4 regions of the Streptomyces sp. NPDC056883 genome follow, and region 4 is predicted to be linked to each of the others. Evidence: riboswitches for the same ligand, from Rfam matches in the RefSeq annotation. Region 4 holds a riboswitch; each other region holds the start of a gene.
The links. A riboswitch is a leader RNA that binds a small molecule or an ion and turns the genes downstream of it on or off. The one in region 4 is predicted to bind cobalamin.

Region 1 (7,014 bases), on a different contig from region 4:
CCCTTCTCCAGGGCGAGGCTCCCGCCGCACGGGACGACGGTTCCCCAGTCGCCACCGCCACTGCGGTGCGTCCAGCGCCATGTACCCCGGTGCTCCCTCCCGGTCCAGGACCGAGGGGTCCGTCAGCGCCTCCTGCAGTTCGTACGTGCTCAGGAGTCCGACCGGGCTCCACACCCAGCCGGCGGAGAGCAGGCGCCGTCCGTCCGGACTCACGGCGAGCCCGGTCGAATGCGTGCGGGTACCGGAGCCCGCTGGAGTGTTCGGCCCCGTCCGGGGGGCAGCGGCGGAACCCGCCGACCGCGTCGACCAGTTCTCGCCGTCCCACCGGAGGGACAAGGGTGCGCTCGATGTCTCGATCATCATCACGAAGCGCGAACCTGCCTACCTCCAGGCGGCCAGTGCCTCCGGATTGCGGGGCCCGGGGGCACCCGCCTCCAGCAGTCCGTGGGCCCGCAACAGCGCGGCCACCGCCGGGGACCAGGCCTGGCGCAGGCCCGCCTCGGTCAGGAGGGCCGGCTCTGAGAGGAGGGCTTCGGCCGGACCGAAGCGGATGCCCGCCGGGGTCAGGACCGCCGCGTCGTCGGCCCAGCGGACCGCCAGGTCCACGTCGTGGGTGGCCATGACCACCGTCGTGCCGGAGGCGCGCAGTCCCGCGAGGACGTCGAGGAGCCGCTCCTGGCCGTCCGGGTCCAGACCGGCCGTCGGCTCGTCCAGGATCAGCACCCGCGGAGCCATCGCCACCGCGCCCGCGATCGCCGCGCGCTTGCGCTGGCCGTAGGAGAGCAGATGGGTGGGGCGGTCCCGGAGCCGGGTGATGTCCAGGGCGGCGAGGGCCGAGTCCACGCGGGCGCGGACCTCGGGAGCGGGCAGCCCCAGGTTCATCGGGCCGAAGGACACGTCCTGTTCGACCGAGGCCGCGAACAGCTGGTCGTCGGGGTCCTGCACCACCAGCTGGACGGACGTGCGCAGCCGGGTCAGTCCGGCCCGGTCGTACGAGACCTCCGTGCCGTCCAGCCACAGCGATCCCGCGCCGGGCCGCAGGCCGCCGCTCAGCAGCCGCATCAGCGTGGTCTTGCCGCTGCCGTTGCGGCCCAGCAGGGCCAGCGCCCGGCCCGGCGCGATGGCGAAGTCGACGCCGGTCAGGACCGCCGGGCCGTCCTCGTAGGCGTAGCCCGCACCGGACAGTTCCACCACCGGGTTGAGTGACGGGTTCACGAGTACAGCCCCTTCAGGGTGAGGGTCAGGGTGATCAGGGCCGCCAGCAGGCCGGCGGTGGCCGTCAGGAAGCGCCACGACAGGGCCGCCTCCGGTACGAGGACCCGCAGCGCGCCGTCGTAGCCGCGTCCGGCCAGACCCGCCTGGAGCTTGGCCGCGCGGTCGAAGGCCCGTACGAAGGAGGTGGCGGCCAGCCCGGCCAGGGACCGCCACAGCGCCGCCCGGCTCGTGTGCCCGAGCCGGGCGGCCTGGGCCCGGCGGACCTGGGCCATGGAGTCGAGCAGCAGGAAGCCGATCCGGTACATGACCAGGGCCACGTCCACCACGGGGGCCGGCACCCCGGCCCGGACCAGCCGGGGCAGTACGTCGGAGACCGGGGTGGTGAAGGCGAACAGCAGCAGCCCGAGCGAGGCCGCCGAGGTCCGCAGCAGCAGTTCGGCGGCGAGCCGGGGGCCGTCGGGGGCCAGGGACACCGGCCCCGCCGGGCCGCCGACCGCGAACAGCAGGGGCAGCGCCCCGGTGAAGCAGAAGCCGAGCGGGATCCGGAAGGCCCGCCAGAGCTGCCGGCCGGCCACCCCGGCCGGGCCGAGCAGCACGGCGAGGGTGGCGGCGGCCACCAGCGGCCCGCCCGGCCAGGGGGGCAGGCACACGGCGGTGACCGTCAGCCCGATCCCGAGCAGGGCCTTCTCCAGCGGGTGCCGGCCGCGCCAGCGACTGCCGTGCGCGGCCACGTCGATCGGCAGCACCCGGCTACGCCTCCGGTGCGGCGGCGGGAGCGGCCGCAGCGGCGGCCGCGCCCTGGCGGCGGCCCTTGCGGACCCCGAAGTAGTACGCGAGGACGCCCGCGCCCAGCGCCGCCTGCAGGGCGAACAGCGCGGACTCGACCTCGCCGGAGGGGGGCTCGTACAGCGGGGAGAACCAGGGCTCGTAATCCGGCTTCAGCTCGGTGATCGCCGCCTCCGCCTGCGCGTCGGCGCCGGCGAAGGGCTCCTCCTTGCCCTCGCCCAGCCCCAGCGCGATCGGCAGGACGGCCAGCGCCGCCACCAGGAGCAGCAGCAGGGTGTTGATCTTCGCGTTCTTGGACATCCCGCTCATCAGGCCGCCGCCTTCTCTCCGGTACGGGGGGCCGTCAGCTTGGCGACACCCAGCCGGACCAGGTCCGACTTGCTCGACGCCATCAGCAGCCGCATCACGAGGACGGTCAGCAGCCCCTCGCTCACGGCCAGCGGGATCTGCGTGACCGCGAAGATCCCCCCGAACTTCGCGAGCGAGCCCACGAACCCGGAGGCCGGGTCCGGGAAGGCCAGGGCGAGCTGCACGCTGGTGACGCAGTAGGTGACCAGATCGGCGAAGAAGGCGCCGAAGAACACGGTCACCATCAGCGGGAGTCCGGACGTGCGCAGGAGCCGGTAGACGGCGTAGCCCGCCCACGGGCCGGCGATGGCCATCGAGAAGACGTTGGCGCCGAGCGTGGTGAGTCCGCCGTGCGCCAGCAGCAGGGCCTGGAACAGCAGGGTGATCGTGCCGAGCACCGCCATGATCGGCGGCCGGAACAGGATCGCCCCGAGCCCGGTGCCGGTGGGGTGCGAGCAACTGCCCGTCACCGAAGGGATCTTCAGGGCGGACAGGACGAAGGTGAAGGCCCCGGACGCACCGAGCAGCAGCGTGCTCTCCGGGTTGGCCTTCACCTCTCGGGTGAGCGAGCGGACGCCGTGGACGACGAAGGGGGCGGACGCGGCGCCCCAGGCGACCGCGTGCAAAGGGGGCAGGAACCCCTCGGCTATATGCATGGGTAGGGAGACCTCTCCAGCACCTCGTGGATGGACAACGCGCCCCGGCCGGTCTCCTGGCTCACGGGTTGACGTCCATGCTCCGCCTTCCCGGGCAGCGCGGAACCTCCCGCGCAGCCCAGTGGCTTTCCCGCAGGAGTGGAGCCGGACTTCCCGATCACAGTGGCGAGGGCCGCACCGGTTTCCCACCGGTTTCCCGAACACCAAGGCCCGCTGACCCTAGTCGGCCGCACGGACCGGGAACAACCCGCCCCAATCGCGCCGCCGCCTGTCCGGATTCCGCTTCGCCGTGACTCTCCGCCACCGGGGTCGCGGTCTCCTCCCCAAGGGTGGGGAGCCGAGGGGGAGTTCCGTAGGCCCGCCGTCGTGGGCGACCGGCGGATCCGGGGCCCGGCGCCGTTCCGCCCGGGTGGTGCACGCTTGGACGGGTGCGGTGTGGCGCACGCCCGGACGGGTGCGGTCCGCTGGCGGGTCCGCCCCGGGACGCCGAGCCTGGTGGGGTGACCACCGAATCCGATGCCGCGCCCGCCTCCGACTACTCCGACCTGACCGCCGTGGTGATCAACTGCACCCTCAAGCGGTCTCCGGAACGGAGCCACACGCAGGGCCTGATCGACGTCAGCACCGGCATCATGAAGCGCCAGGGCGTCCGGGTCGAGGTGCTCAGGGCCGTGGACCTCGACATCGCGACCGGCGTCTGGCCGGACATGACGGAGCACGGCTGGGAGACCGACGAGTGGCCGGTCGTCTACTCGAAGGTCATGGCCGCGGACATCCTCACGCTGGCCGGGCCCGTATGGCTGGGTGACAACTCCTCGGTCATGAAGCAGGTGATCGAGCGCCTGTACGCCTGCTCGTCGATCCTCAACGAGCACGGCCAGTACGCCTACTACGGTCGCGTGGGCGGCTGCCTGATCACCGGCAACGAGGACGGCGCCAAGCACTGCGCGATGAACGTCCTGTACAGCCTCCAGCACCTCGGATACGTCATTCCGCCGCAGGCGGACGCGGGCTGGGTCGGCGAGGCCGGCCCGGGCCCCTCGTACCTCGACCCCGGCTCCGGCGGGCCGGACAACGACTTCACGAACCGCAACACGACCTTCATGACCTGGAACCAGCTCCACCTGGCGAGGATGCTCAAGGACGCCGGTGGCATCCCCGCCCACGGAAACCAGCGCTCCGAGTGGGACGCCGGCTGCCGGTTCGACTTCGAGAACCCCGAGCACCGCTGAGCTCGGGCCGGCCCGTCAGATGAGGTCGCGGTGGCGGCCCACCTTGGTGGAGAAGAGGTAGAGCGGGGGCAGGAGGGCGGCGGCGCAGACGGTCCAGAGCGCGGTACGGGCGCCGAAGTGGGTGGCGAGGAGACCGGCGGTGAGCGCGCCGAGCGGCAGCGCGCCCCAGGAGACGAAGCGGACCGTGGCCATCACGCGGGACAGCAGTTCCGGGGGTGACTGCGTCTGCCGGTAGGTGCGGGTGGTGATCGAGCCGATGACGGTGCCGAAGGCGAAGCCGGCGTTGCCCAGGGCGAACCAGAACGCGTCCCCCGCCGACGTGGTCAGCGGGGCGAGCAGGAGCAGCGCGCCGCCGGCCAGATCGGCCAGGATGATGCCCCGCGCGGTGCCGAGGCGCGTGGTCACGCGGACCGCGACGGCGGCGCCGGCGAGCGCGCCGACCCCGTCCATGGCAAGGACGAGACCGAGCTGCATGGAGTCGAGGCCGGCTCCGCGGACCAGGTAGAGGGGGGTGAGGGCGACGAGGGCCGCGTTGAGGAAGTTGGCGGCGGTCGCCCAGATCATGCAGGGGCGCATGACCGGGTGCTTGGTGACGTAGCGCCATCCCGCGCGGATCAGCCGCAGCGCGCTCTCGCCGGTGCGGGGCGCGGGGCGGCTCTCGGGGAGGGTGCGCAGGAGCACGGCGGAGGCCAGGTAGCTGGCGGCGTCCACGACGATCGCGCCGACCGGGCCCGTCACACCGATCAGGACGCCGCCGAGGGAGGGTCCGCCGGTGTCGGTGACGGCGTGCGTGCCCGACATGACGCTGTTGCGGGCGGCCAGCTGCCGGGCCGGGACGACGGCGGGCAGGAAGGTCGAGTTGCCGATGTCGAACAGCACGGTCGCCGAGCCGGTGACGAGCGCCGCGAACACCAGGTGCGGATAGGTGAGCGTGCCGATCCACCAGGCGAGCGGCAGCGATCCGAGCGCCGCGAACCGTACGAGGTCGAGCGTGACCTGGAGCCGGCGCAGCGGCACGCGCTGCGCGAGGACGCCCGCCGGGAGGCTGAGCAGCAGCCAGGAGACCTGCCCGGCGGCGGCGAGCAGGGCGACCTGGAAGGCGGTGGCGTCCAGAACGGTGAGGGCGACGAGCGGCAGGGCGAGGGAAGTGACGGCGGTGCCCGCGCCGCTGACCGTGGCGGCGGCCCAGAAGCGCCAGAAGACGCCCGGCGACGAGGTCTCCCGTTCGTCTTCGCGTCGGTCGTGCTCTTGGATCGCTTGCGTTCCGCTCATGCGGAGCCCACCCCCGGGTCTTGTCAGTCTCTTTTGGGAACTAACCTGTTCCAGGTGAGTTTCTATCCGGAACTGACCTCATGGCGCAAGATGGTTCCGACGAACGGCCGCCGTGCGCGCAGAAGTGGAGACGTGGTGATGAGGTCGATCCCCGAGCGGGACGCCGCCTGTGCGATCGCGCAGGCCGCGGCGGTGGTCGGCGACTGGTGGAGCCTGCTCCTGATCCGGGAGACCGCCAGGGGGCACCACAGGTTCGACGCGCTCCAGGAGGAGCTGGGCATCTCCCGGAAGGTGCTCGCCGAGCGCCTGGCGCACCTGGTGGAGACGGGGGTGCTGGAGAAGGTCCCGTACCAGGAGCGGCCGACGCGGCACGAGTACCGGCTGACCGAGAGCGGCCGGGGGCTGCTGCCGGTCCTGCTGTCGATGCAGGACTGGGCCGACCGCTGGCTCCTAGGTGACGGCTCTCTCAGCGGCACCGCCGGCGAGGCGAGCGCGGAGGCGCGGCGCGTCGCGGACCTGACCGGCCGGCAGTTGCCGCGCCTGCGGCTGTCCGGTCACCGGGACGGCGTGCCGGTCGACCCGGTGGCCGACGCCGTGGCCACCGTCCTGTTCTGCTATCCGGCGACCGGGAGCCCCAGCCCCCTGCCGGAGGGCTGGTCGCAGATCCCCGGCACCGTCGGCTGCACGCTGGAGAACCGGCTCTTCCGGGACGCCTACGAGGACTTCCGCGCCGCGGGCGCGGAGGTGCGCGGCGTCAGCACCCAACGCCCCGACGAACAATGCGTGTTCGCGAGCCAGGAGGGCATCCCCTTCACCCTCCTCTCCGACGTCGACCTCCGCCTCGCCGCCGCCCTGCGCCTGCCGACCTTTCGTGCCGGACAGCTGCTGCGGCTGAAGCGGACCGTGCTGGTCGTCGACCGCGACGGCACGGTGCGGCACGCGCGCTTCCCGGTGACGGACATCCCGGCGGCGGTGAACGAGGCGCTGGCCGAGGTGCGGCGCCTGGCCGCGGAGGACTGACATCGCGTCGTCGCGGGGTTCGGTCGCACGCCGTATCGATCGTCCTCCGCCGAGACGGTCTAGCTCTGCTTCTTGGACTCCAGCCACTCCACATAGTTGTGCGAGGCATTGCTGCCCTGCTTCCCCGGCGAGATTTTCATGATCGCCTGGTTCTTCTCCGGGTCCCCGGTCAGGTACGCCTCGGTCAGGACGTACGGAAGGCCATCCACGCGGAACCGGATGCTTCCGTCGGGGTAGGCGCTGACGCGAATCCTTCGGCCGTCGGGAAGGGTGACGTCTTCGGTGAAGTGCGCCTTGACGGGCTGATCAGCCATACAGACCTCCAGGTCGTACAGGCTCGATGGGGCTGTCAATCTACTGCCAACACCCAATGCTCCAAGGGCAGTTCGGTGAGCGAGCCTTCGTGTGGACGCACCTGGCCGCCCTGCTCGAGCGGTCCGGCGGGATGCCGGTAGGTCCCGGCCCGGCCTCCCGCCGGTGGGTGT
Region 2 (7,014 bases), on a different contig from region 4:
GTTCTTCGTCAGGGAGTTCTCGGGCGAGGCCGCCTACGACCGCTACGTGGCGCACGCCCGTACGCACGATCCGGACGCGGTGGTCCAGTCGCGCCGGGCCTTCGAACGGGCCCGCACGGACGCCCGCGAGGGCGACCCGCGCGAAGGGTTCCGCTGCTGCTGAACCGTGGGGCCGCACAGGGGCCGCCGCGTTCCGTCCACCCGACGGAACGCGGCGGCCCCTTGCGTTTCCCTGGCGCACACTCGATGCCATGGACATCATCATCAGGACGGCGGCGGCCGCCGAATACGAAGAGCTCGGCGAGATCACCGCACGGGCGTACCTCGACGACGGACTGCTCGACTTCGCCGAGGAGGACCCCTACCTGAGCCGGCTGCGCGACGTCGCCGGCCGGGCACCCGACGGCGAGGTGCTCGTCGCGGCGTACGAGGGCACGCTGCTCGGTGGTGTGACCTTCGCCCCTCCCGGCAGCCCGCTCTGCGATATCGCGGGCCCCGGCGAGGCGGAGTTCCGGATGCTGGCCGTCTCCCCGGCAGCCCGCGGACGCGGCGCGGGCGAGGCCCTCGTACGGGCCTGCGTGAACCGCGCCCGGGAGCTGGAGGGCGTGAGCCACCTGGTGCTGTCGACCACGGAGAAGATGCTCGGGGCGCACCGGATCTACGACCGGCTGGGCTTCGTACGGACCCCCGAGCGGGACTGGTACCCGGTTCCGGGGCTGCCCCTGCTCACCTACCGCCTGGAGCTCTAGGCCACACCGCCCGCGAGGAGCGACACAACATGTGGGGGCTACCGCAAGCACCGGCCCCCACATGTATGCTCATGCTCGCTGTCGTCGCAGGGGAATCCGGTGAGAATCCGGAACTGTCCCGCAACGGTATGAAATGCACCGACCCGCTCGCTGCATCCGCAAGTCCGAGGACCTGCCGACAGTGCGCCCGGCTCGACCGAACCGGGTGCAGACACGTCCGGGCCTCGCGGTTGGGCCGGTGGACGCCACGTGGCGCACGCGCACTGCCCTGCCAGGCACGCGCTCCCCCACGTGCGCCCCCTCGCGCCCCGCACCAACGGTGACCCCGGAGCCGAGCGAGGGAGAGCTCCCCCCGTGACCATCGCGCCTTCCGCACCGCGCGCCGAGTCCGACCCGTCCACCTACGAGGGTCCGGGGGCCGCGCTCCTGCGCACGCTCACCGAGCTGACCGCCGACCTGCCCGACACCGACCCCGGCCGGGTCGCCGCCGCCGCGCTGCGCGGCCGCAGCGCCGCCGCCGACGAGGCGGAGCTCCGTACGCTCGCCACCGAGGCGGCCGCCGGGCTGATCTCCGAGGACCCGGCGTACTCCCGGCTCGCCGCCCGCCTGCTGACGCTGGCCGTCCGCGACGAGGCCGCCGGCCAGGGCTCCACCTCCTTCTCCGGCTCCGTCGAGGTCGGCCACCGCGAGGGGCTCATCGCCGACCGCACCGCAGACTTCGTACGCCTGCACGCGAACCGGCTCGACGCGCTGGTCGAGCACGCGCTCGCCGAGGGCGCCGACGACCGCTTCGGCTTCTTCGGCCTGCGCACCCTGCACAGCCGCTACCTGCTGCGGCACCCGATCACCCGCCAGGTCATCGAGACCCCCCAGTACTTCATGCTGCGCGTGGCCTGCGGCCTCGCGGAGAACGAGTCCGTCCAGGCCGTCGAGGAAGTCGCCTCCCTCTACCGGCTGATGAGCCGCCTGGACTACCTGCCGTCCTCCCCCACGCTCTTCAACTCCGGCACCCGCCACCCGCAGATGTCCTCCTGCTACCTGCTGGACTCCCCGCTGGACGAGCTGGACTCGATCTACGACCGCTACCACCAGGTCGCGCGCCTCTCCAAGCACGCCGGCGGCATCGGCCTCTCGTACTCCCGCATCCGCGCCCGCGGTTCGCTGATCCGCGGCACGAACGGCCACTCCAACGGCATCGTCCCGTTCCTGAAGACGCTGGACGCCTCCGTCGCCGCCGTGAACCAGGGCGGCCGCCGCAAGGGCGCAGCCGCGGTCTACCTGGAGACCTGGCACGCGGACATCGAGGAGTTCCTGGAGCTCCGCGACAACACCGGCGAGGACCAGCGCCGCACCCACAACCTGAACCTGGCCCACTGGGTGCCGGACGAGTTCATGCGCCGCGTGAACGCCGACGCCGACTGGTCGCTGTTCTCCCCGGCCGACGTCCCCGAGCTGGTCGACCTGTGGGGCGACGCGTTCGACGCCGCCTACCGCAAGGCCGAGGAGTCGGGCCTGGCCCGCAAGAGCATGCCCGCCCGCGACCTGTACGGCCGGATGATGCGCACCCTCGCGCAGACCGGCCAGGGCTGGATGACCTTCAAGGACGCCTCCAACCGCACGGCGAACCAGACCGCCGAGCCGGGCACCGTCGTCCACTCCTCGAACCTCTGCACCGAGATCATCGAGGTCACCAACGACGGCGAGACGGCCGTCTGCAACCTCGGCTCGGTCAACCTCGGCGCCTTCGTCCTCGCCGAGTCCGGGGACATCGACTGGGAGCGGCTGGACGAGACCGTCCGCACCGCGGTCACCTTCCTCGACCGCGTCGTGGACATCAACTTCTACCCGACCGAGCAGGCCGGCCGCTCCAACGCCCGCTGGCGTCCGGTGGGCCTGGGCGCGATGGGCCTCCAGGACGTCTTCTTCCAACTGAAGCTGCCCTTCGACTCCCCCGAGGCGAAGGCCCTGTCCACGAAGCTCTCCGAGCGCATCATGCTCGCGGCGTACGAGGCCTCCTGCGACCTGGCCGAGCGCAACGGCCCGCTCCCCGCGTGGGAGCAGACCCGCACGGCCCGCGGCGTCCTGCACCCCGATCACTACGACGTCGAGCTGAACTGGCCGGAGCGCTGGGACGCGCTGCGCGCCCGCGTCGCGAAGTCCGGGATGCGCAACTCGCTCCTCCTGGCCATCGCCCCGACGGCGACCATCGCCTCCATCGCGGGCGTGTACGAGTGCATCGAGCCGCAGGTCTCCAACCTCTTCAAGCGCGAGACCCTGAGCGGGGAGTTCCTCCAGGTCAACGGCTACCTGGTGCAGGAGCTCAAGCGGCTCGGCGTCTGGGACGCCCAGACCCGCGAGGCGCTGCGCGAGTCCTCCGGCTCGGTCCAGGGCTTCGGCTGGATCCCGGCGGAGGTGCGCGACCTGTACCGCACGGCGTGGGAGATCCCGCAGCGCGGCCTGATCGACATGGCGGCGGCGCGCACCCCCTTCCTCGACCAGTCCCAGTCGCTGAACCTGTTCCTGGAGACGCCCACCATCGGCAAGCTCAGCTCGATGTACGCGTACGCCTGGAAGCAGGGCCTGAAGACCACGTACTACCTGCGTTCCCGCCCCGCGACGAAGATCGCCCGCGCCGCCTCCGGCAGCACGGTCCCGGCGGCCGCCACCCCGCTCCCGCAGGCCGTCGACGCCGACGCGCTGGCCTGCTCCCTTGAAAACCCCGAGTCCTGCGAGGCCTGCCAGTAATGAGCACCACCGACACCACGAAGAACCTCCTGGACCCGGGCTTCGAACTGACCCTCCGTCCCATGCGCTACCCGGACTTCTACGAGCGCTACCGGGACGCGATCAAGAACACCTGGACCGTCGAGGAGGTCGACCTCCACTCGGACGTCGCCGACCTCGCGAAGCTGACGCCCTCCGAGCAGCACATGATCGGCCGGCTGGTCGCCTTCTTCGCGACGGGCGACTCGATCGTCTCGAACAACCTCGTGCTGACCCTGTACAAGCACATCAACTCCCCGGAGGCGCGCCTGTACCTGTCGCGCCAGCTCTTCGAGGAGGCCGTGCACGTCCAGTTCTACCTGACGCTGCTCGACACCTACCTGCCCGACCCGGACGACCGCGCGGCCGCCTTCGACGCGGTCGAGGAGATCCCGTCGATCCGCGAGAAGGCGCAGTTCTGCTTCCGCTGGATGGACTCGGTGGAGAAGATCGACCGCCTGGAGACGGCCGCCGACCGCCGCCGCTTCCTGCTGAACCTGATCTGCTTCGCCGCGTGCATCGAGGGCCTGTTCTTCTACGGCGCCTTCGCGTACGTGTACTGGTTCCGCTCCCGCGGCCTGCTCCACGGCCTGGCGACGGGCACCAACTGGGTGTTCCGGGACGAGACCTGCCACATGAACTTCGCGTTCGAGGTCGTGGACACGGTCCGCAAGGAGGAGCCGGAGCTCTTCGACGACGCCCTCCAGCAGCAGGTCGTCGACATGCTGAAGGAAGCCGTCGAGGCGGAGCTGCAGTTCGGCCGCGACCTGTGCGGTGACGGCCTGCCGGGCATGAACACCGAGTCGATGCGCGAGTACCTGGAGTGCGTCGCGGACCAGCGCCTGGTCCGCCTCGGCTTCGCGCCCATCTACGGCTCGCAGAACCCGTTCACCTTCATGGAGCTCCAGGGCGTCCAGGAACTGACGAACTTCTTCGAGCGCCGCCCGTCGGCCTACCAGGTCGCGGTCGAGGGCACGGTCGACCTGGACGAGGACTTCTAGGCCCCCGTCATCGCTTGCTAGCGTCCCCGCCCATGGGAAGATCCACCTGGCTCACCAGGTTCTCGGGCGGGGCCGCGCTGCTTCTGGCGCAGGTCGCGATCTACGCCTTCGTCGTCAGACCGGGCATGCTCGTGCCCCGCCCGGACGTCGTCATACCGGGGGCGGCGGCGCTCCTGTGCACCGCCGCCTGGCTCGCGGGCCGGCTCCGGCCGGCACGGACCACCGCGGCACGGACCACCGCGGCACGGACCACCGCGGCACGGACCGCGGCGGAGGCCGCCGCGGCACCCGTTCCGGCGCCGCCCGGGCGGCTGCGGTGGAGGCGGATCGGACTGCTCCGGCCGTACGTGCTCGCCTGGTTCCTCTTCTGCGCCCCGGTGGTCCTCGCCGATCTGGCCCTGCAGCCCGACGGGGCCGACGCCCGCCGCATCTCGGCCCTGCAGGACGCGGGTGCTGTCGTCGACGAGGTACGCATCACGCGCGTGCACGCCCTGCGGAAAGTGGGCGAGTGGACGGGCCGCCGCAGTGGCTCCACCCACCCGCGGCACACCGGTGATGTCACCGTCGAAGTGCCCGCGATCCACGACACCGAGCCGCTGCGCGTCGACGGAGCCCGGCTCGGCCCCTTCGCCTCGAAGAAGGGCGACCACGTGTGGGTGCTCCACGTCCCCGGCAGGCCGGGGCTCGGCGGGTACATCGACGAGGAGTCCGACACCGAACGGCTCGGCACCGGCGGATCCTCCCTGTGGGGTCCCCGCACCCCGGACGGCGCCGGCTTCCTCCTCTTGCTCCCGGTCCTCGCCCTGCTGCCCGTCCTGGGCCTCGGCCTGGCACGGGTGTTCATGCTGACCGGCCCCCTGCGGGTGCTCCGCGAGGACGCGCGCTCCGGCGGCCCCCTGCCCGCCGTCCGCGCCGAGGTCACCGCCGCCCTGCGGACGGACACCACCGTCCTCGGCCGACGCGCGGGGACCCTGAGCACGAGGTCCACGTCCCGGCTGGGCCTCACGCTCGCGGACGGCACCCGGATCGGGGCCCGCACCGGCCACGCCGATGTCGATCACTCCCTGCCCGCGCTCGCGGCCGCGTTCGCCGGGCGGCCCGGCTGGCTGTGCGGCGCCGCGCGCTGGCGGCTGCTCGGGGCCCTTCAGCCCGTCGTGTTCGTCACCGACGACGGGGAGGCGCTCTGGCTGTCGCTCGACCGCGACACCTTCGAGGAGGTGCTCGCGGACAGCACCGCGGAGCCGGACCCCCGACGCGGAGTACGGCCCGTTCCGCCGCTCACCCCGGTGGCGGCGGGCTCGCACGTGCCCTGGCTCGCCGCCCTGTGCACCGCCTTCGCCCTGCTGCTGGCGCCCCTGCTGACCCCGTCCACCCATGCGCTGTCCTGGGTGCTGTGCTCGCTGTCGGCGCTCTCCCTCGCGGCGGCCTTCGTGCTGCTGTTCACGGACCGCCGCCGGGTCCGTGCCAGGGCGACCGGATGGACCGTGACCACGGAGCGGGACCCGGCTCTCGGCTGACCACGCTCCCGGGCCTCACGGATCTGACGGTCGAGGCGGCGCTCGCGCGCGGCCCCGTAGAGCGCGGGGCCCAGGAGCGGGGCGGCGACGGCGAGGACGACGAGGTAGTCGAGGAAGGTGTTCATGACTCCACTCTCGCCAGGACGGCAGAAACCGGACAGTGGCAGGACTGTCATGAAAGAGCGAATTACTGCCACACTGGGGTCATGCTGAAGCCTTCCCCCCTCAAGAACGTGGCCGTGGCCGTCGTGAACGGCGTCACCCCCTTCGAGATGGGCATCTTCTGCGAGGTCTTCGGGATCGACCGGAGCGCGATGGGGCTGCCCACCTACGACTTCGCCGTCTGCGCGATGGAGGAGAACCCGATCACCGTCGGAGACGGCCACTACAGCCTCACCCTCCCCTACGGACCCGAGCGGCTGGAGGAGGCGGACCTGATCTGCCTGCCCGCCGACCGCCAGGCACCGACCCGCGAGTATCCGGAGCCGCTGCTGGAGTCGCTGCGGCGGGCCGTGGACCGGGGCGCACGGGTGCTGAGCGTGTGCAGCGGGGCCTTCATGCTGGGCGCCGCCGGGCTGCTGGACGACCGGCGCTGCACCACGCACTGGATGCACGCCCCGGCCCTGGCCCGCCGCTTCCCGCGGGCCAGGGTCGATCCGGACGTGCTCTACGTGGACGAGGGCCAGGTGATCACCTCGGCCGGCACCGCCTCCGGGATCGACGCCTGCCTGCACCTGGTCCGGCAGGAGCAGGGCGCCGAAGTGGCCAACACCATCGCGCGGCGGATGGTCGTACCGCCGCACCGGGACGGCGGGCAGGCGCAGTACATCCAGCGCCCGCTGCCCCGCACCTCCTGCGACACGGTGGGCGAGGTGATCGGCTGGATGGGCCGCCACCTGGAGGAGGAGATCACGGTCGAGCAGCTCGCGGAGCGGGCGCACATGTCCCCGCGGACCTTCGCCCGGCGCTTCCTCCAGGAGACCG
Region 3 (7,014 bases), on a different contig from region 4:
CGAGGACCCGAAGCTGGCCGCCGCCTTCGACCCGCTGGCCAAGACGCTGGCCGAGTCCGAGGAGAAGATCGTCGGCGAGCTCATCGCCGTCCAGGGCGCCCCGGCGGAGATCGGCGGCTACTACCAGCCCGACGCCGCCAAGGCCTCGGCGATCATGCGGCCGTCCGCGACGCTGAACGCGGCGCTCGCGCTGCTCGGCTGAGGTCCACCGCTTCCACGGGTCCGCCCCGGCCGGCAATCGCCTGCCGGGGCGGACCCGTTCGTGCGCCCGGTCAGAGCCGGTGCACCTGCTCCGGAGCGAAGGCCAGCGGGTCGCTCCCGGCGGCCAGGACCCGCAGCCCGGGAGCCACGGCGAGCAGCTCGCGCAGCCACTCCAGGGTCTCGGACGCGAGGTGCTCGCATCCGTCGAGGACGAGCAGCATGTCGCGCTCGGCCAGCCACGACGCCGCGTTCGTCGTCCCGCACGGCAGGAACGGCATGCCCGGTACGCAGCCCAGCTCGGCCGTCAGGTCGCGGACCCCGAACCGGCGGTCCATGGACACCACGGCCACGCCGTCGTAGAAATTGGACGAGAGCCGTTGCCCTATCTCCCGCACCACTTGGCTCCGGGGCTCGCGGGACCGTCCGGTGACGGTCAGCACTTTGCCCCGCCGCACGGCGGTGAAAAGACGGGACAGCTCCGCGGAGGCCACCGGAAACGTACCGGCTCCTCTGGAATCCCTCATCGGCACGATGCCCCCCTGCATGCGTGACCAGCTGCGGCAAGAGTGTTGTTTCAAGCCGCATCTAGATGATTATGCGCCAGTTCTATCGGATGGCCAGGGGAATTCCCTATTCCGGTGAAAAGCCCGTGCCGCCCGGTGATCGCAGGAGATGTACACACGACGCGGCTTTGTCCATTCCCGCGGCCCGGACCACCGGGGAACGGTTGTCCGGGGGCAGGGAATCCGCTGTACTGCTGCTGTGCGGCCCGATGTACGGGCATGGCGCGGGCATATGCGGGGGAGGGGTCAGGATGAGTGCGGACCGGCGTCGGGCAGGGCGGGGCACGAGACCCGCGTCGCACCGGCGCCGTGCGGGCTTCCGTCGCCGAAGACCCCTGCTGAGCCTCTTCCTGTCCGCCTTCCTCCTCGTGGGCGTCTGCGCAGCGACGGGCATCGCCTGGGAGCCCCGCACCGTCGCCGACGCACGGGCCCGCTCCGGACCCGGCCCGGCGGACACCCTGCCCGGGACCCCCGGCGACGTCCCCGCGCCGACCGCCACCGGCCCCGTCGCCACCGGCCCGGGCGCGAGCGCCCCGCAGAGTCCCGGCGGGCAGGCCCCGGACCCGAAGGCCCAGGGATCCGGCTCGGACGACGCGGTGCGCCCCGCGGGGGCCCTGCCCTTCGACATGCCGCAGCCCGCCGCCCTGCGCTCCGGCGCCGCCGGCAAGAAGCTGGTCTTCGCCCACTACTTCACCCCGTACCCGCTCTCCCTGGACAACGTCGGCGCCGACGCCGACTACTACACCCGCAACTACCTGAAGCCGGACGGCGAGAACGGCAAGCACGAGCGCTACGGCGGCCTGCTGCGCGACCGCCCCCTGCCCGTCCCGCCCAAGGCCGGGGACTGGGAGCTCGCCAACCTCCGGCAGGAGGTCCGTACGGCCCGCGCCGCCGGCATCGACGGATTCACCCTCGACCTGCTCTCCCTCACGGGGAAGAACCGGGAGCGCTCCAACCTCCTGATGGAAGCCGCCCGTTCGGTGGACCCGGCCTTCAAGGTCATGCTGATGCCGGACATGACCTCCCTGGGCACCGACGACCCGGTCGTGCTCGCCGACCTCCTCGCGGAACTCGGCAGGGCCCCGGCCGCCCACCGGCTCCCCGACGGCCGGCTGGTCGTCTCGCCGTTCAAGGCGGAGGAGAAGAGCGTCGCCTGGTGGACCGGGGTCATGGACGTCCTGAAGTCCCGGCACGGCATCCGTACCGCCTTCGTGCCGCTCTTCCTCGACTTCGGCGCGTACAGCGGTGAGTTCGAGCCCATCAGCTACGGATTCTCCGAGTGGGGCAGCCGCAGTTACGTCGGCCAGGAGAGCTCCACGCGCGACGTCCGGCGCGCCCACGCCGCGGGCAAGATCTGGATGCAGCCCGTGTCGGTCCAGGACGCCCGCCCCAACCAGGGCATCTACGACGAGGCGGGCAACACCGCGACCCTGCGCGCCACATGGAACCGCGCCATCGAGGACGGGGCCGACTGGGTCCAGCTCACCACGTGGAACGACTACAGCGAGGGCAGCCAGTTCGCGCCCTCCCTGCACAACGGCCATGCCTACCTGGACCTTTCCTCCTACTACCTCACCCGGTTCAAGACGGGCGGCTGGCCGAAGATCGTCCGCGACACGCTGTACCTGAGCTCGCGCACCCAGTTCGCCGCCGCGGACCCGAGCGGCGGCCAGTCCCTCGTGATGTCGCTGCGGGGCGGCAGCGCCGCGGCCCGGGACACGGTGGAGGTGCTGAGCTTCCTGACCGCGCCCGCGAGCATCCGTACGGCCGTGGGAGCGGCCGAGGACGCGCACGCGGCCCCGGCCGGGGTCCACTCCGAGCTGCTGCCCCTGGGGCCGGGCGTCGGCTCGGCGTCCGTGGTGCGGGGCGGCAAGGCCGGGGCCCGGGTGGAGCTGCGCTACCGGGTGGACCGGACGGTGGAGGTGCAGGACCTCCAGTACTACGCCGCCACCAGCGGCCGGAGCTGAGGCCGCAGGGCTCCGACGCAAGTCCGCAGGGGCTGAAGTCCCTTGCCCCGGGACCTTCGTCACCCCATATGTAGTGGTGGTGCTCTGCCGTCACATCTATATGTAGTGTTGGCTCTGCCGGTTCGGCGGGGCCTCTCCCCGACCGAGGCAACAGGGAACCCGGTGGGAATCCGGGACTGCCCCGCAACGGTTACGTCCGCCACGGCGGACGAGTCCGACACCTGCCGGCACGGGCTTTCAGGGAAAGCCCGCCATTCTTCCGTGCCGAGCCTCGTGGGAGGGCTGCCGTGACTGCTGTCGTCGATGCCGTAGAGACCGTGACCGAGTACCTGGACCGCCGGGACTGGCGGGTGAACGCCAACGCCAACCAGGGCTATTCGCTCGGCGGGCTCATTCTCAACGCCGCGGGCAAGGTCACCGCGAACTACTGGCTGGAGCAGGTCTATCCCGCCGCCGTGGCCCGCGCCCACCGCGAGGGCGACCTCCACCTCCACGACCTGGACATGCTCTCCGGCTACTGCGCCGGCTGGTCCCTGCGCACCCTGCTCACCGAGGGCTTCAACGGGGTGCCCGGCCAGATCGACTCCGCTCCGCCCAGGCACCTGTCCTCGGCCTGCGGCCAGATCGTGAACTTCCTCGGCACCCTGCAGAACGAATGGGCGGGCGCCCAGGCCTTCTCCTCCTTCGACACCTACCTCGCCCCGTACGTCCGCCTCGACGCGATGGCGTACGACCAGGTCAGGCAGTGCATCCAGGAGCTCGTGCACAACCTCAACGTGCCCTCGCGCTGGGGCACCCAGACCCCCTTCACCAACCTCACCTTCGACTGGACCTGCCCCGAGGACCTGCGCACGCAGATCCCGGTGGTCGCGGGGGAGGAGACCGGCTTCACCTACGGGGAGCTCCAGGCCGAGATGGACATGATCAACCGGGCGTACATCGAGGTGATGACGGAAGGCGACGCCGCCGGGCGGGTGTTCACCTTCCCCATCCCGACCTACAACATCACCCGCGACTTCCCCTGGGAGAGCGAGAACGCCGAGCGGCTCTTCGCGATGACCGCCAAGTACGGGCTCCCGTACTTCCAGAACTTCATCAACTCCGAGCTCGAACCCCACATGATCCGCTCCATGTGCTGCCGGCTCCAGCTCGACCTGACCGAGCTGCTCAAGCGCGGCAACGGCCTCTTCGGCAGCGCCGAGCAGACCGGCTCGCTCGGCGTGGTCACCCTCAACTGCGCCCGGCTCGGGCACCTCTACGCGGGCGACGAGGCGCGGCTGCTGGCCGAGGTGGACCGGCTGTGCGAGCTCGCCAAGGACAGCCTCGAACTCAAGCGGATCACCGTCCAGAACCTGATCGACGACGGCCTCTTCCCCTACACCAAGCGGTACTTGGGCACCCTGCGCAACCACTTCTCCACCATCGGGGTCAACGGCGTCAACGAGATGGTCCGCAACTTCAGCGCGGACGCGTACGACATCACCGATCCCGAGGGACACGCCCTCGCGGTCCGCCTCCTGGACAGGGTCCGGGCCCGGATGGTCGACTTCCAGGAGAACACCGGCCACCTGTACAACCTGGAGGCCACCCCCGCCGAGGGCACGACGTACCGCTTCGCGAAGGAGGACCGGGCCCGCTTCCCCGGCATCCTCCAGGCCGGCACCGACGCCAACCCGTACTACACCAACTCCTCGCAGCTGCCCGTCGGCTGGACCGACGACCCCTTCGAGGCGCTGGAACGCCAGGACGAACTGCAGGGCAAGTACACGGGCGGCACCGTCCTGCACCTGTACACCCCCGAGCGGATCCCGACGGCGGAGGCCTGCCGCAAGCTGGTCCGGCGCTCACTGGAGACCTTCCGGCTCCCGTACCTGACGGTGACCCCGACCTTCTCCATCTGCGCGGACCACGGCTACCTGGCGGGGGAGCAGCCCCACTGCCCCACGTGCGGGGCGGCGTGCGAGGTCTGGACCCGGGTCATGGGCTACCACCGCCCGGTGTCCTCCTTCAACATCGGCAAGAAGGGCGAACACGCCGAGCGCGTCCACTTCAAGGCGGCGGTGTGACCGGCGAAGGGGGAGGCGGGGCGACCTCCGGCGACGCCATCCGCATCGGCGGCTGGTCCCGGCTGTCCACCTGCGACTGGCCCGGACGGCTGGTCACCACCGTGTTCTGCCAGGGCTGCCCCTGGCGCTGCGGCTACTGCCACAACCCCGGCCTGCTGCCCGCCCGGGCCCCCGCCGCCGTCTCCTGGAACGAGGTGCTCGGCCACCTCGCCCGCCGGACCGGGCTGCTCGACGGGATCGTCTTCTCGGGCGGGGAACCGCTGCTCCAGCGCGGTCTGCCCCGGGCCGTACGGGAGGCCCGCGCGCTGGGCCTGGAGGTCGGCCTCCACACCGGGGGAGCCTTCCCCCGCCGCCTGGCCCGGCTGCTGGACGCGGACCTGCTGGACTGGGTCGGCTTCGACGTCAAGGCCCCGCCCGGCCGCTACGAACGGGTCACCGGCATCGGCCACGCGGCCGCCTCGGCGGAGCGCAGCCTGCGCCTCCTGCTCGCCTCGGGGGTTCCCCACCAGCTCCGCACCACGGTGGACCCGGCCCTCCTGGACCCGCCCGCCCTGGCCGACCTGGACGCCTGGCTCGCGGACCTGGGCGCACGGCCCACGCTCCGCCAGACCATGCGCCCGCCGGCCGCCTGACGCACCGCCCTACGCGGCCGCGCCGGGGGCCGGGGCGAACTCCGGCTTGTCCAGCAGCCGCAGCCAGCTGCCGTCGGGCTGGCGGCGTACCACCTGGGCGCGGGCCCCGGCGCCGTCGGCCGGCGGGGTGGAGGTGAGGGCGATGCCGTCGCTCACCAGCGTCGGGAGCGGGGGCTCCGGCTCGAAGCGGGGCCGGTTCACCAGTACCTGCTCCCACAGTGCGCGGATGGCCTCCCGGCCCACCGTCAGCTCCCCGGGCGGGAAGGCCATCACGGCGTCCTCCTCGTAGAGCGCGGCGACCCCGGCCGCGTCACCGGCGTTGGACCGCTCGACGAACAGGCGGGTGATGTCCTCGGGGTGCAGGGCCTTCTCGTACGACGCGTAGTCCGACATCGCTGCCTCCTGTGCTCGATCGTGGTTCAGGGACGGAGATCCGTCGTCTGCTCCAAGCCTCGTGGCCCCTGGGTCAGAAGTCCAACAGCTGGTTTTGCTGAAAGCTAGAATCCTCAGTCATGGAACTGAGGCAGCTCGAGTACTTCGTGGCAGTGGCCGAGGAGCAGAACTTCACCCGCGCTGCCGAACGCGTCCACATCAGCCAGTCCGGTGTCAGTGCCCAGATCCGGCGCCTCGAAGAGGAACTGGGCGCCGAGCTCTTCGACCGGTCCGCGCGTACGGTCACCCTCACGGTCGCGGGCAAGGCAGCCCTGGAACACGCCCGCACCGCCCTGGCCGCCACCGGGGCCCTCGCCCAGGCGGTGGGGGAGGTGACCGGCCTGATCCGGGGCCGCCTCACCGTCGGCATGGTCATCGGCTGCACCCTCACCCCGCTCTTCGACGCCCTCGCGGCCTTCCACCGGGCGCACCCCGGCGTGGAGATCGCCCTGCTGGAAGACAACTCCGACCGGCTGGTGCAGGCCGTGCGCGCCGGCTCCGTCGACCTCGCCCTCGTGGGAACCGCCGCCACCACCCCGGAGGGACTGGAGGCCCTCACCCTCGTCAGCGAGCGCCTGGTCGTCGCGGTCCCGGCAGGGCACCCCCTGACCGTGGCGGACCGGGTCACCCTGCGCGACCTCGGCGGGTACCCGGTCATCTGCATGCCCCCGGGCACCGGGCTGCGTGCGGTGCTGGACCAGGCCTGCGCCGGGCAGGGGCTGCGGCCCGCGATCGCCCTGGAGGCCGGCGCCGCCGATGCCGTGGCGGACCTCGCGGCGCGAGGCCTCGGGGTCGCGGTCCTCAGCGCCTCGATGGCCGATTCCTACGGGGACCGGCTCACCGCCCGGACCATCGAGGACGTGGAGATCCCGGCCCTGCTCTCCCTGGTCTGGCGCGATCCCCGCGGTCCCGCCGTACGGGAGCTGCTCCTGCGGTGCCGCCGCGCCTTCGCCCCCGCGATGGCCGGAGGAGGGGCTGTCGCTCCGCCGGGCGGCGGGGCATGATCGGCCCGACAGCCGCGCCGCACCCACGGAGGTCCCACGTGACCCAGCCCGCCGAGCCGACCGACCGCACCGACCGCGTCGGCCCCGACGACGCCACCGGGCGGGCCGGGGCCGCCTCACGCAGCGGGTCGATGCGCCGCCCCGCCGAA
Region 4 (7,014 bases):
CTCGGCTGCGAGATCCGGCACGCGTCCCGTCTCGTGTACGCGGATGGCCTGGACCTCGGCAACCGGTCGGCCGCGACCCCCATCGGCATGGGCTGCCGCCTGTGCGAACGCCTCGATTGTCCCCAGCGGGCGGTCCCGCCGCTCGGCCGGGCCCTGGCCGTCGACGAGAACAGCAGCACCTTCGTGCCCTACCCCGTTGCGGGCGCTCCCGCCTCGGCCCGCGACTGACCGGAACCCGGCCGCTCACTCCGTCCGGCGGGCCTCGGCCGTGGTCACGGGCTCGCCCGCCCGGACCCCGTGCAGGACATGGGCGAGCACCTCGGCCCCGCGCACCACTCTCGGGCCGGGGCGGTTGAAGTAGGCGGGCCCGTCCAGTACCCAGACTTCCCCTGCCCGTACGGCGGGGAGCTCGTTCCAGCCGGGGAGGGATGTCAGCAGGTCGCGCTCGCGGAGCGTGCGTTCGGGCGGGAAGCCGCAGGGCAGGAGCAGCACCACGTCCGGGCGGGCGGCGCGGACGGCGTCCCAGGTCATCGGCTTGGTGTGCTCGCCCGGTGCGGCGAGCAGCGGTTCGCCCCCGGCACACGTGATCTGTTCGGGCACCCAGTGCCCGGCGGGCCACAGGGGGTCGAGCCACTCGATGGCCACCACCCGGGGCCCGGGCCGCCCCGCCGTCAGCCTCCGTACCTCGTCGAGCCGGGCGCGCAGCTCCGTCCGCCGGCGCTCCGCCCGCTCGCGTACGCCGAGCAGTTCCCCCACGGTGACCAGGCAGTCCAGTACGTCGTCGAGGGTGCGCGGCTCCAGGCTGAGCACGCGGGCGCCGCCGTCGAGCACCCGCACGGCGCGCGAGACTCCTTCGTAGGACACGGCGCAGACATCGCACAGGTCCTGGGTGAGGACGAGGTCCGGGGCGAGAGCGGCGAGCGCCGCCGTATCCAGGGTGTAGAGCGAAGAACCGGAGTGGGCGGCCCCGCCCACCGCCTCGGAGATCTCCCGGCTGCTGAGCTCCTCGGCGGCGAACTCGGCCCGGGTGACCACGGGTACGGAAGCCACCGCCGCCGGCGGCCAGTCGCATTCATGAGTACGTCCGACCAGGTCGGCGGCGAGGCCCAGCTCCGCCACGATGTCGGTGGCCGCCGGGAGCAGGGAGACGATGCGCATGCACCGACTGTAGGCGCGCTTACGGCGGGACCCGGGGCACGGCACCCGTGGAGATCAAGCGCCCCAGCGCAGGGCGATCGTGTCGCCCACGTTGATCACCTTGTTGCGGGCGGCGCCGGCGAAGGCGGAGCCGTCGACGCTGACCTTCCAGGTGTTGGAGCCGCTGTTGGCCTTGCCGTTGATGTGGGTGATCGTGCCGGTGCCGGACGACGGGGTGATGCTCGTGACACAGCCCGACGGGGTGGCACCGGTGGTCGCGGCGTTGAGGACGTCTCCGAGGGTGGTGGTCGTACCGGTCGGGGTGAAAGCCACCGAGCAGACCTTGAGGCTGCCGGCGCCGTCGTCGACGGTCAGGGCCAGCTTGGTGGCGGTCCCGGCGGTGAAGGCGGACTGGGCGACCCACTGCGGGGCGCCGGGAGTGACCGGTACGGGCGGGGCCGTGGTGAAGCCGCCGCCGGCCACTGCGCGCAGCGCGTCGATCGAGGCGTAGGCGCTCGGGCTCGTGTCGGCGGGCTTGTACTTGAAGCCGCCCGCCGGGTTGTACTGGTTGGCGATCAGGAAGTCGATCGGGGTCTTGCCGTTGGCGGTCAGGAAGTCGCCGGTCTGCGGGCTGATGCCACAGGCGTTCAGGCCCGCCACGCCCCATCCGTTGGAACTGGTGTTGACGCCGTACAGGGAGTTGAAGGCGCCGGTGGTCGCGACCAGCTTGCCCTTGAGGAAGTTCTTGGCCTGGACGACGTCCGCATCGGTGTGGGGCACGCCGGAGACGCAGAGCGCCGCCATCGCGGCGCCGGTCATGTCGACGTCGCTCGCGGAGTTGAGGACGGTGGGGTTGCCCTCGGCCTTGTTGAAGGTCCAGCCGCCGTCCACGTGCTGGTTGGCGCGGATGCGGGTGACCATCGAGTCGGTCAGGGCCTGCGGAATGCGGTGGGCGCCGCCCTGCGTCTTGGCTCCGCGCAGCGAAAGGGCCGCGAAGACGGTGCCGTTGAAGTTACCTGACGGACCGAAGTAGCCGGCCTCTGCCGTCTGCCAGTAGGAATAGACGTTCGCGACGAGGTTGCGCGAGGCGGAGACCCGGGCCGGGTCGATGCCCGCGGCGTACGCGTTCAGGGTTCCGCGCTCGTAGTCGGTGACCACCGGGGAAGCCTGCGGCCAGCCTGCCGTGGAGAGCAGGTTGCGGTAGACCGTGCGGGCGTTCTTCGTCGTGTCGCCGCCGGGGGCGACATCGACGACGGCCGTACCCGCGGCGGCGAAGGCGCTGAACGCCCACTCGTTGGACAGCCCGGACCCGGCGTACGAACCGTCCGCGGCCTGGAGCGACTTGAGGTAGGCGACGCCGTTCGTCTTGGACGTGGCCATCTGCGCAGGGCTGGAGGTCGCGAAGGCGGGCAGTGCGGTGAGGACGAAGGCGCCGAGTGCGGCGGGCACCGCGAGCGCGAGGCGGCGGGAGGTACGGGGACGGGACATGGCCTGCTCCTGGAATCGGCGAACGCCGGCCGCCGCCCGCGCACGCCCACAGGTCACCGCACACGAACACGGCCGGGGCAGGGTGGGAGGGCCGCCGTCCGGAACGCGTGGTACGGCTTCCTGTACTGCATCGCCGTATGGGCATTCGGGCTCGGAACGGCCCCCGCCGTCCCCTACCGCTGCGCGTCAGCTCCGGCTTCTCACCGGATTCCCCCATGTGGCAGCCCAGGACGCTACCGGAGTGATCAAGGGTCCGCCAGCCAGTCAGCCGGCCACCCGGAGGGCGGGCAAGCCCAGGGCCCTCGAGACCCCTTGATGAGACTCACGCCACCTTGACGCGTCACCGACATCCGTGTTGCACTCCGGCTGATAACTGCTCAGTACCAGGGGAAGCCGGTCGAATTCCGGCGCTGACCCGCAACCGTAGGCCCGGGGCGTCCCGGGTGAGCCGGAATGCCTGGGGCTGGGTCACAGTACGAAGAACGCCGTCGCGGACTGCGGTGTGGTCGTCGCAACCTCCCACGGCGCACGAGCCGTGCGGGGGCGCATCGCCACGTACGCAGCCGCCCGGCAGAGACGAGGGCCGCGGTGGGCACCGAACAGCAGGCGAAACGGCAGTCGGGGACGAGGCGGCGGTTCTTCTCCCTCGTGACCGCGTCCTTCCTGACGCTCGGTGCGGGAGTGGCTTTCCTCACGGTCCCCACCTCCGCGAACGCAGACCCGGTCGAGCAGTGCACGGCCACCACCGGTGCCATCGTCGCCGTGGACTTCGGACCCTTCGGCGGCAAGGTCGAGCGCGGCTGCGACACCACCCCCACCACCGGCTACGAGCTGCTGCACACCGGCGGCTTCACCACCGAGGGCACCGTCCACGACGGTGACGGGTTCATCTGCCGGATCGGCAACGGCTCCTTCAACACCGGTACGGAGTACCCCACTCCGGACAAGGAGGACTGCGTCCTCACGCCGCAGGCCACCGCCTACTGGTCGTACTGGACCGCCTCCCCCGGCCAGAAGAACTGGACCTACAGCCCGCTCGGCGCCATGGCGCGCAACCCGAAGGCCGGCGACGTGGACGCCTGGGTCTACGGAGGAACCGACATCGGCGGCACCTCGGGCAAGCCCGTCTTCTCCCCCGACGACGTACGGGCCGGGGGAGGTTCCACCCCCGATCCGACCGTCCCGACGGCCCCTCCCACCGTGCCCGCCGGGTCGGTCGACGTGCCCGCGGCCATCCGCTGGATCAGCGGCAAGCTGACGGACGGGGAGCGCGTCGTCGACGAGGGCTCCACCACCCCGAACCACCTCCTCACCACCGAGGCCGTGTACGCCCTGACGGCTGCCGACCCGAAGAGCCCGGCGGCCAGGAAGGTCGCCGCCTTCCTCGCCGCGCCCGCGCAGACCGACGCGTACGCCTACCCGGCCGGCAAGGACAAGATCCCCGACGCCTCCGCCGCCGCCCGTCTCGCGCTCGTCGCCGAGGCCACCGGCAAGGACCCTCGCGCCTTCGGCGGTCACGACCTGCTCGGCGACCTCGTCAGGTACGTCTGCCCGCGCGACATCGGTGACGGCGAGAACGTCGAAGGCTGCCTGACCAAGGGGGACTTCCGCACCACCGGCCAGTCCGACGCCCAGGCCATGGCCGTCATCGCGCTGCTGAACGGAGGCGTGACGCCCCCGGCCCACGCCGTGAACCGGCTGATCGGACTCCAGTGCGAGGACGGCGGCTTCACCTCCATCCTCATCCGCTCCGGCGAATGGTGCGACAGCGACGCGAACGCCACCGGGCTCATCACGCTGGCCCTCAAGCGGGCCGGCGGCCACGACGCGGCCGTGCAGAAGGCCCGTGGCTACCTCAAGAAGTCCCAACTGGCGACCGGCGCCTGGCCCTCCGCCTCGTACATGACGACCGGCAGCCCGGCCTCCACCGCCTGGGCCGCCCAGGCCCTGCGCGCACTCGGCGACGCGGCCTTCGCGGACGCGGGCGTCTCCTGGCTGTCCAAGCACCAGTTCCCGGGAGCCGGTTTCGGCTTCGAGGAGGACGACACCGAATCGCGGCTGTTCGCCACCGCGCCGGCCGCCGTCGCCGGCGCCAAGAGCGACCTGGTCGCGCTGACGACGACGAAGACCGATCCGCCGACCACCCCGCCGGTCACTCCGCCCGTCACCCCGCCCGTCACTCCCCCGGTCACTCCTCCGGCCGGTGACGGGCCGGACCTGAGGAAGGGCTCGGCGTACCTAGCCGACCACAGCCGTCTGATCCAGGGCCGCTACTACGAGAGCGGCGCGGGCACCGGCTTCGCCGACTACGGCCTGACCATCGACGGCGCCTACGCGCTCGCCGCCACCGGCCGGGACAACACCACGCTGCGGGGCATCGTCGACTTCCTCGACAAGGGCGGCAAGGACGGCAAGGGCCGCAGCATCGACGACTGGACCCTGATCGGCACCAAGTACGCCGCCGGCGGCTCGCTCGGCAAGACGGCCCTGCTCGCCGAGGCCGTAGGCCGTGACCCCCGAAACTTCGGCGGCCGGGACCTGATCGCCGCGCTCGCCAAGGGCATCTGCACGGCGAAGAACGACACCCCCCAGCAGTGCGCGGCGAAGGGCAACTACGCCTACGCCACCTCCGTCTTCTCCCAGTCCCTCGGCGTCATCGCCCAGCTCCGAGCGGGGGAGAGCGCCGCCGCGGCCGAACCCATCGCCTACCTCAAGAGCCTCCAGGACCCCTCGGGCGCCTGGCCCAGCCTGATCGGCGAGCCCAGCCGGGCCGAAGTGGACTCCACCGCGATGGCCGCCATGGCCCTCGACCTGCTTCCCGACGCCGCCTCGCAGGCGGCCGTCGACAAGGCGGTCGCCTGGCTGGCCACCCAGCAGAAGGACGACGGCGGCTTCCCCGGCGCCTCCGGGAATTCCGTCAACTCCGCCGCCCTCGCCGTGCAGGGCATGTCCCTGGACGCCACGAAGTACGCGGACCGCATCGCCAGGGCGCGCACGTTCCTCGTCTCGCAGCAGAACTCCGACGGCGGCTTCACCATCGCCAAGGGCGGCCAGCCCGGTTCCGACGTCCGCGCCTCCGCGCAGGCCGTGGGCGGCGCCACCGGCATCTCCTTCGGCCTGCTGACCCGCGACCTCAGCGGCACCGCCCCGCAGCCCGTCCCCAGCGCCTCGGTCCGGCCGTCTCCCTCCCCCTCCGCCCCCGTCATCGTGACCCCGGGCGAAAACGGGGGCGGCCCGGGCTCCGGTCCACGCGGCGGAGGCCTCGCCGCAACCGGCGCCCAGGTCGGCGGCCTCGCTGGCGCAGCCCTGCTCCTGACCCTCGGCGGCTGGGGCATCACCCGCGCCGCCAAGCGCCGCCGCGAAACCACCGGGGGCGAGGCATGATCCGCAGCCGCGTCCTGCGGACCCTGGCCCGTACGGCCGCCGCGCTCGGGCTGACGGTGGCGGCCCTCGCCGCCACCGCGGCCCCGGCCGGGGCCGGCCCGCTCCCCATGGGACAGTGCACGACCTCCTCCGGGGCCGTCCTCGCCGTGGACTTCAGCCGTTGGGGCGGCCCGGTCTACCGCTCCTGCGGGAGCACGCCCACCACCGGCTACGAGCTCCTCAACCAAGGCGGCTGGGCCACCACCGGCACCGGACACGACGGTCCCGCCTTCATCTGCCGCATCGGATACAGCGGCTTCCAGGGCGGCAAGCAGTTCCCCACCGCGCAGCAGGACGACTGCGTGCTCACGCCCCCCGCTTCCGCCTACTGGTCGTACTGGCACGCCGACCCCGGCCAGAACACCTGGGAGTACAGCCAACTCGGGGCCATGCTCTACAAGCCCAAGCCGGGCAGCGTAGACCTGTGGATCTTCGGCGGCACCGACATCGAGGGCACCGAGGGCAAGCCCACCGTCACTCCCGACCGGCTTCGGGCCAAGAACACCGCGCCGACCGGCGGCCCCGCGCCCCAGGACACCCGCACGGCGGTGCCTCCGCCGCCGAACGTCAACACGGGCCCCACGCCGGAGAACCCGGCCACACCCGACCCGACGCCGCCCGGCCCCACTGCTCCGGAGAGCCCGTCCGCCCCGCCGGGCCCCTCCGAGAGCGTCTCCCCGACTCCTTCCCCTCCGGCGTCGCCGAGCGCACCGGTTGCCGCCGCGCCCGCCCCGGGCCCCCAGGTCGTCGAGGCGGCCCCCGCCGCGGACGCCACCCATGACGCGGGCTCGTACCTGCCCGCCGTCGCCGCCGGGGCCTTGGTGCTCCTGATCGGCGGCGCCGCCGTGTACGCGGCCAGGCGCCGCCGCCGTAGTACGGAGTAGCCGCGTGTCCCGCACCACCACCGTGGCCGCGGCCGAGCCGCCCGTGTCCCGCAACGCGCCGGACACGGGCGGCCGTCGGCTG

Region 1: another riboswitch for cobalamin. It lies ahead of ACFRU2_RS40070 (energy-coupling factor ABC transporter permease); the one in region 4 lies ahead of ACFRU2_RS02800 (hypothetical protein).
Region 2: another riboswitch for cobalamin. It lies ahead of ACFRU2_RS10765 (ribonucleoside-diphosphate reductase subunit alpha); the one in region 4 lies ahead of ACFRU2_RS02800 (hypothetical protein).
Region 3: another riboswitch for cobalamin. It lies ahead of ACFRU2_RS17730 (ribonucleoside triphosphate reductase); the one in region 4 lies ahead of ACFRU2_RS02800 (hypothetical protein).

The regions. Positions count from the first base shown of each region.
Region 1 is NZ_JBHUBS010000031.1:46,352-53,365, reverse strand. It holds gene ACFRU2_RS40085 (energy-coupling factor ABC transporter ATP-binding protein) at 382-1,215, opposite strand; gene cbiQ (cobalt ECF transporter T component CbiQ) at 1,212-1,961, opposite strand; gene ACFRU2_RS40075 (energy-coupling factor ABC transporter substrate-binding protein) at 1,966-2,301, opposite strand; gene ACFRU2_RS40070 (energy-coupling factor ABC transporter permease) at 2,310-3,005, opposite strand; cobalamin riboswitch at 3,034-3,228, opposite strand; gene ACFRU2_RS40065 (flavodoxin family protein) at 3,506-4,237, shown strand; gene ACFRU2_RS40060 (MFS transporter) at 4,253-5,509, opposite strand; gene ACFRU2_RS40055 (winged helix-turn-helix transcriptional regulator) at 5,648-6,529, shown strand; gene ACFRU2_RS40050 (hypothetical protein) at 6,589-6,843, opposite strand.
Region 2 is NZ_JBHUBS010000003.1:380,871-387,884, reverse strand. It holds gene ACFRU2_RS10775 (YbdD/YjiX family protein) at 1-163, shown strand, start outside; gene ACFRU2_RS10770 (GNAT family N-acetyltransferase) at 252-749, shown strand; cobalamin riboswitch at 808-944, shown strand; gene ACFRU2_RS10765 (ribonucleoside-diphosphate reductase subunit alpha) at 1,104-3,494, shown strand; gene ACFRU2_RS10760 (ribonucleotide-diphosphate reductase subunit beta) at 3,494-4,513, shown strand; gene ACFRU2_RS10755 (hypothetical protein) at 4,546-6,030, shown strand; gene ACFRU2_RS10750 (helix-turn-helix domain-containing protein) at 6,237-7,014, shown strand, end outside.
Region 3 is NZ_JBHUBS010000006.1:180,844-187,857, reverse strand. It holds gene ACFRU2_RS17745 (NADP-dependent isocitrate dehydrogenase) at 1-202, shown strand, start outside; gene ACFRU2_RS17740 (hypothetical protein) at 273-725, opposite strand; gene ACFRU2_RS17735 (endo-1,3-alpha-glucanase family glycosylhydrolase) at 1,016-2,731, shown strand; cobalamin riboswitch at 2,833-2,975, shown strand; gene ACFRU2_RS17730 (ribonucleoside triphosphate reductase) at 3,019-4,797, shown strand; gene ACFRU2_RS17725 (anaerobic ribonucleoside-triphosphate reductase activating protein) at 4,794-5,429, shown strand; gene ACFRU2_RS17720 (YybH family protein) at 5,439-5,822, opposite strand; gene ACFRU2_RS17715 (LysR family transcriptional regulator) at 5,942-6,865, shown strand; gene ACFRU2_RS17710 (aminotransferase class V-fold PLP-dependent enzyme) at 6,904-7,014, shown strand, end outside.
Region 4 is NZ_JBHUBS010000001.1:590,549-597,562, reverse strand. It holds gene ACFRU2_RS02810 (short-chain fatty acyl-CoA regulator family protein) at 1-228, shown strand, start outside; gene ACFRU2_RS02805 (ABC transporter substrate-binding protein) at 244-1,158, opposite strand; gene ACFRU2_RS02800 (hypothetical protein) at 1,213-2,625, opposite strand; cobalamin riboswitch at 2,744-2,879, opposite strand; cobalamin riboswitch at 2,967-3,105, shown strand; gene ACFRU2_RS02795 (prenyltransferase/squalene oxidase repeat-containing protein) at 3,214-6,009, shown strand; gene ACFRU2_RS02790 (hypothetical protein) at 6,006-6,932, shown strand; gene ACFRU2_RS02785 (energy-coupling factor transporter transmembrane component T) at 6,937-7,014, shown strand, end outside.